2 regions of the Exiguobacterium sp. s91 genome follow, and region 2 is predicted to be linked to the other one. Evidence: predicted binding sites of a transcription regulator. Region 2 holds the regulator's gene; the other holds the start of a gene.

Region 1 (3,537 bases), 1.6 Mb from region 2:
GCAAGTAGTCGAAGATCATCTTGATTGCTTTGAGTGCCAGTCCATCCGTGTAGTCGTTCGCAAGCACCGAGACGTATGCTTCTGTCGCATGCGTCAAGACATCCATTCCGGTATCAGCAGTGATTGAAGCTGGGACGGTCATGACGAATTCTGGATCAACGATTGCGACGTCTGGTGTCAATGCATAGTCAGCAATCGGGTATTTGACGTTTTTCTCTTTATCCGTGATGACGGTAAACGGTGTTACTTCTGAACCCGTACCAGAAGTCGTCGGAATCGCGACGAACTTCGCTTGACGACCGAGTGTCGGGAATTGATACGCCCGTTTGCGGATATCGAGGAATTTTTGACGTAAGTTTGAGAACGTTTCGTTCGGTTGTTCATAGAAGAGCCACATTCCTTTTGCAGCATCCATCGCTGAACCACCACCGAGGGCGATAATCAAGTCAGGCTTGAAATCACGCATCGCTTGAGCACCTGTCTGAACAGTCGTCACCGATGGATCTGGTTCGACTTGGTCGAAGATCCGGTAACTGACGGACTGTGGTAAGTTTTGAATTACTTTATCGGCATACCCGAACTGTACCATCGTTGGATCCGTCACGATCATGACACGTGAGACGTCAGTCATCGACCGCAAGTACTGAACGGAGTTCTTTTCGAAGTAGATTTTTTCAGGGACCTTGAACCATTGCATGTTCACGCGTCGTCTCGCCACCTTTTTGACGTTGAGTAAGTGCTTCGCTGTCACGTTTTCAGAAACAGAGTTTTTCCCGTATGATCCACAACCGAGTGTCAGTGATGGTGTCAACTCGTTGTACAGATCACCGATTCCGCCATGAGCAGATGGGCTGTTGACGAGGATCCGGCAGGCTTTCATGCGGAGTCCGAACGCTGTCATCAAGTCATCGTTCGTCGTATGAATGACGGCTGTATGACCGAGACCACCGATTTCAAGCATCTGTTCGGCAATCGTAAACGCTTCTTCGGTTGAAGCGACGCGGTACGCACCGAGGACGGGACTGAGTTTTTCATGAGACAGTGGTTCTGCTGCTCCGACGTGCTCGAGTTCCGCGACGAGCATGACAGTTGTTTCCGGAACATCGATTCCGGCTTTTTCTGCGATCCATGTCGCAGGTTTCCCGACGATGTCCGCGTTGACGGCACACGTATCGGTTTTGATGACGAGTGATTCGAGGCGTTGTTTTTCTTCCGGTGTACAGAAGTAACAACCGAGTGCTTCCATTTCCGCACGAACCGTCGCATAAATCTCTTGGTCGACGATGACGGCTTGCTCAGACGCACAAATCATCCCGTTATCAAACGTTTTTGAAAGAACAAGATCGCTGACTGCCCGTTTGACTTTCGCAGACTGTTCGATGTAACACGGAACGTTCCCTGGTCCAACACCAAGTGCCGGTTTACCTGTTGAATACGCCGATTTGACCATTCCTGCTCCACCTGTCGCAAGGACCATGGCGATTTTTTCATGGTTCATCAAGACTTTCGTTGCTTCAAGTGATGGTTCTTCGACCCATTGAATACAGTCTTTCGGTGCTCCTGCTTTGATGGCTGCGTCGCGGAGTGTTTTCGCTGCTTCAACGGAACAACGTTGTGCCGATGGGTGGAACGCGAAGACGATCGGGTTGCGCGTCTTGATCGCAATCAATGCTTTGAACATCGTCGTTGATGTCGGGTTCGTGACCGGTGTGACACCACAGACGACACCGACGGGTTCAGCGATATATGTGATGCCGTTTTGGACATCTTCTTCTAAAATCCCGACCGTTTTTTCATGACGTAGACTGTTGTAGATGTATTCTGTCGCAAACATGTTTTTAATCATCTTATCTTCAAAGACACCGCGTCCCGTCTCTTCTGCCGCGAGACGAGCGAGTTCGACGTGCCGTTCAAGTCCGGCAAGTGCCATATCCCGAACGATCGTATCGATTTTTTCTTGATCGAATGTCAGTAATTCTTGTAATGCGCGTTGCCCTTTTTCAACGATTTGTCCAACTGCTTGTTCGACCGGCGTTGCCGTCGATTTTGTTTTTTCTTTCACAGCCATGAGTGGTTTCCTCCCTGTCGTGGAACGAATCTGAGTTTGATTTGCCAACCATTATGTCAGGAATGCCAAGCTGTTTTTCAATAGTTTGTGCTTTCCTTCACAAATCAATCATAACCCCTTTTTCCTGTTTTGTGCATGACCATCCTGTGAATTCCCTCACACCTTTGATAGCGTTTACAACTGTTGTGAAATCTTCTTTTTCATCATTTTGCTTCATGTACATGGATGTGTGCGATTTGTCACACCTCGCATTTTCGTGACTTGATAGCCGTTTCATCATCTTGTATTCTGATATGGGGTACATATTAAGAGCTACCACTAAAGGAGGACACTTGAATGTCAGTTGTACAGGAAATGCTAGCCTTCAACGAGCGATTCGTCGCCGAAAAACAGTATGAACAGTTCGTCTCGGATAAGTTCCCAGACAAAAAGGTCGTCATCCTGACGTGTATGGATGCCCGCTTGACGGAACTCCTCCCACACGCACTTGGTCTTAAGAACGGGGATGCGAAGATCATCAAAAATGCCGGTGCTATCCTATCGCACCCATTCGGTTCCGTCATGCGCTCGATTCTCGTCGCGTTGTATGCTCTTGGTGCTGAAGAAGTCGTCGTCATCGGTCACCACGACTGCGGTATGAGCACGATTGATCCAAAACACATGATCAGTGAAATGAAGGATCGGGGCATCGACCAACAGATTCTTCACACACTCGAAGTATCTGGTGTTGATTTGAATCAATGGTTGCGTGGTTTCACGTCAGTTCAAGAAAGCGTCGCTCACTCGGTCAGCCTCGTGAAGAACCACCCATTACTACCACCTGGGACGAACGTCCACGGACTCGTCATCGATCCGGGTACTGGTAAGCTCGACGTCGTCGATTGCTGATCACTCTTTATAGAAGAAACGCAAATAGATTCAGATATTCTACTCCGTCTTAAATTAAAGATAACGTGCCATATTTTCTCGTAACGGAGAAGGATGGCACGTTTTTTGTATGAGTCATTTTCAGTGATCAAAACGCTTCTCATTTCATGCTTCGGGGTATAACAGAATGTAACTTCTTGTGGAGAGCTAAAAAGCGTATCATTCATCTTTCGATTACGAGGTCAGACTTTTACTCTTGACAGCATTCCAACATGGCTGTAAGATACTTTAGTATAGTACAGTGATAACAAAAGAAAGTGTGGTTTTACTGAATGATAAACGCCGTATTGTTTGCCGTCTTTTTACTATTTATTTTAGCGATCTTCCGCGTCCACATCGTTCTCGCGATGGTCATCAGTGCGTTTGCCGGTGGTCTTGTCGGTGGTCTTGACCTGACTGCGACGACAAAAGCATTCTCCGGTGGTCTTGGTGACGGAGCAGAAATCGCCCTTAGCTACGCGATGCTCGGTGCATTTGCCGTCGCCCTCTCGAAAACAGGTTTACCGGATGCACTTGCTCACTCTTTGATTGCGCGTTCGCGT
Region 2 (3,537 bases):
CCGAACTTAACTTCACCACTGAATCCGTTGATGACGGTCGTGAAGCTCTCCTTATATGTAACGGGAATTGATTTTTTAGCGATGGCTGACTTGACCGATTTTTGGACGCTGACGAGGCGATCTTTGATCGACTCTTTTTCGGCATTGCTCAATGTGCTATACCGCTTGTTTTGAGCCTGGGCGATTTGAATCGCCGGCTTCTCTTCCATCTCGATGACGACACGGACTTTATCCGATTGTTTGTAGTTCTTCTCTTGCCCCGATTTCTTCAGCGAGAGCGCTTGCGGTTTTTGACCCGTTGCTTTGTCTTGCGACGACAGTGCACCTTGCGCACTGACTAGATTGGAAGACGTCATTAAGACGGCTGCCATAAGTGCAATCTTCTTCTTCATGCGTTCGTTTTCCCCTTTTCTGTAAAACCATAGTAGTACTACTGATAAAACAGTTAAACGAAAATTCTGTATATTTAGTTTAATGAATTTAATGGAAATAAACAATTTATATTTGTCTATTTTTTTAATTTATTTGTTTTACATGACATTTTATATTTGTAAGGAATTTAACTGGGAGTAAAATAAAAACTCCTCGACGCTTCGAGGAGTTAGATATTTGGTATTGGTGGAGACTATCGGGATCGAACCGACGACCTTTTGGCTGCCAGCCAAACGCTCTCCCAGCTGAGCTAAGCCCCCATGAATTATCTTTAGTATACGCATCACTAACTGCTTTATCAATATAAAAAGAACGCTTTCATAAAAAAGAATCCCTTCCAAAATCGTCGGAAGGAATTCACGATTCATTTATTCAATTCACGCATCAAGTCCGCCTGTCGTTCAAGCTCTGCCTGTTGCTCGAGGATCAAGACCTTTTTGTACGTCCGCGCAGAAATCAAGATGCTGATCTCATAGAGAACGAACAATGGCACCGAGATCATCAAGTGTGACGTCACATCCGGCGGTGCGATCAATGCCGCAACGACGAACAGCACAAAGTACGCATATTTCCGATTCTTTCGCATGAAATATGGCGTCACGAGACCAAGACGCGTCAGGAACATCGTCACGACCGGCAATTGGAACAGAAGACCGAACGGCATCGTCAATCGGATTAAGAAACTGAAGTAGTTCTCGACTCCAATGACTTGTTCGATTCCGAGCTCTTTCCCGAGATCTGTTGAGACTTCAAGCAAGAAGGGAAGCAACCAGAAATACGAGAAGGCTACGCCAGCCAAAAATAGAAAGAAGATGACCGGAATATACGTCAATGTCGCTTTTTGCTCCTTGTCATAAAGTCCTGGTCGGACGAATGCCCAGAGTTGATACATCCAGAACGGTGACGCTAAAATCAGCGCAATGATGAACGCAAGATTCAAATACAACATTAAAGGATCGGCGACGTTGAAGGCATTCAAACCGATGCCGAGCTCTTTTAAGTCCGCTTGCAAGAAGCGAACGAGCGGTCGGACGAGCGGAAATGCGACAGCGAACAGGACGACGACGATGATAAGCGACCAGACGATCCGCTTGCGCAGTTCGTCAAGGTGCGACGTCATGCTTTGCTCTTGATCAACCGTCATGATTCAATCACTTCTCTTTCGGTTCGTCCTTTTTATCGTCGTCCATGATGCCGTTCGTGGCATTCTTGAACTCTTTCAATGTCTGACCCGCAGCGCGTCCGAATTCTGGTAACTTCTTCGGTCCGAAGATGATCAACGCGACGACCGCGATTAATCCGATGCTCGCTGGTCCGATACCTAGTGTGAGCGGGATAAGGTTTTCCATTATGATTTCACTCCTTCAGCTGATTGCGAATAATGCTTCATGAAATAAACTAACGACTGCAACTCGATCGATAAATCGATGTGATGGACCCGGACGCTCGCTGGCACGTTCAACCGCGCTGGCGTAAAGTTCAGGATGCCTGTCACACCATACTCGACTAACTCATCCGCTACTGACTGTGCGAACTGCGATGGAACCGTCAAGATGGCAACATCGACCTGATTCGCTTCGATTTGTTCTTTCATGTCCGAAACATGATAGATTGGAACGTCATGCGTCGTTGTTCCGACCTTCTCTTCGTCCGCATCAAACGCAACGACTATCCGAGTACTATTATTCTTTAAAAAGTTATAATTTGCAAACGCTGTTCCGAGATGACCGACCCCGATTAAGGCAACATTCGTCACCTCATCTTGATTCAAGGTTTTGCGGAAAAACGTTAAGAGATGTTGAACGTTATACCCATACCCCTTCTTCCCTAATGCCCCAAAGTAGGAAAAATCGCGACGAATCGTTGCTGAATCAACCTTCACCGCCTCGCTTAACTCAGCAGAAGAGACGCGGAGCTTGCCTGAATTGTATAAACTTTGGATGAAGCGATAATATAGCGGCAACCGTTTTGCTGTCGCTTGTGGAATTTTTGTGTCTGGTCCATTCATCCTGCAGTTCCCCCTTCGGCCACATCCATCGTGGCACCCAAATCTTTGCAAAAAGCTTTCTACTCTCCTTGATTGTAAACCACTTCACATAGAGTCACAAATAATATATTCCGCAGGACCTTGCGCTTTTGTTCGTGATAGACTAAAGGGTGGAAGGATGGATGGAAATGATACTCTTACAAGTCAATCAACTCTCGAAATCATTCGGCGTCGAGCCGATTTTAGAAAATATCAAACTGGAAGTACAAGAGCGAGATCGGATTGCGCTCGTCGGACGAAACGGTGCCGGTAAATCGACCTTGCTCAAAATCATCGCTGGTGAACTCAGTCATGACTCGGGCGACATCATGAAAGGCAAGGATGTCAAAATCGGTTATCTCGCGCAAGACAGTGGTCTCGAATCGAATGAGACGATCTGGAACGAGATGCTGACCGTCTTCGAACATCTCCAGGAACAAGAACGAACACTGCGCCGGATGGAAATCGAAATGGGCATGGAGCATATCTTGAACGACCCGGTCGCTTACGATCGTCTCTTGAAGACGTACGATCAAGCGCAACACGACTTCTCAGAAGCCGGTGGTTATCAGTTCGAAGCGAATATCCGCTCCGTTTTGCACGGCATGCGCTTTTATCCGGATGATTACTCGCGCCGGATTCAGACATTATCCGGTGGTCAACGGACACGGCTTGCCTTAGCAAAGATGCTCCTGCAAGCACCAGAGCTCCTCATTCTCGATGAGCCGACCAACCACCTCGATATCGATACGCTTGCTTGGCTTGAAAGCTACCTCGGTGGTTATCGTGGTGCCGTCCTGATCGTCTCGCACGACCGGTACTTCCTCGACCAAGTCGTCAATGTCGTCTACGAACTGTCGCGCAATGTCTGTCGTAAGTTCACGGGGAACTATACGAAGTACTTGGAGCAAAAAGCGGCCTTATACGATCAGGAAATGAAGCAGTTTGAACAGCAGCAAGAAGAGATCGCGAAGATGCAGGACTTCATTCAACGGAACATCGCCCGGGCGACGACGACAAAACGTGCCCAAAGTGTCCGGAAGCGGCTCGAGAAGGTCGACCGGCTCGACCGACCAGAT

Evidence for each region. The regulator Rex, encoded in region 2, represses fermentation and respiration genes when NADH is low (regulators of the CRP and FNR family bind a similar motif). The targets are predictions, from matches to a motif close to TTGTGAAATATTTCACAA.
Region 1: a site for Rex is predicted at 2,154-2,171, ahead of adhE (bifunctional acetaldehyde-CoA/alcohol dehydrogenase). Genes of this name have one in related genera too.

The regions. Positions count from the first base shown of each region.
Region 1 covers NZ_JACSMZ010000001.1:1,633,054-1,636,590, forward strand. The annotation lists gene adhE (bifunctional acetaldehyde-CoA/alcohol dehydrogenase) at 1-2,068, opposite strand, end outside; gene KNQ06_RS08575 (beta-class carbonic anhydrase) at 2,405-2,956, shown strand; gene KNQ06_RS08580 (Na+/H+ antiporter family protein) at 3,271-3,537, shown strand, end outside.
Region 2 covers NZ_JACSMZ010000001.1:8,668-12,204, reverse strand. The annotation lists gene KNQ06_RS00105 (S8 family serine peptidase) at 1-392, opposite strand, end outside; tRNA gene KNQ06_RS00100 (tRNA-Ala) at 617-692, opposite strand; gene tatC (twin-arginine translocase subunit TatC) at 797-1,576, opposite strand; gene KNQ06_RS00090 (twin-arginine translocase TatA/TatE family subunit) at 1,584-1,781, opposite strand; gene KNQ06_RS00085 (redox-sensing transcriptional repressor Rex) at 1,781-2,440, opposite strand; gene KNQ06_RS00080 (ATP-binding cassette domain-containing protein) at 2,608-3,537, shown strand, end outside.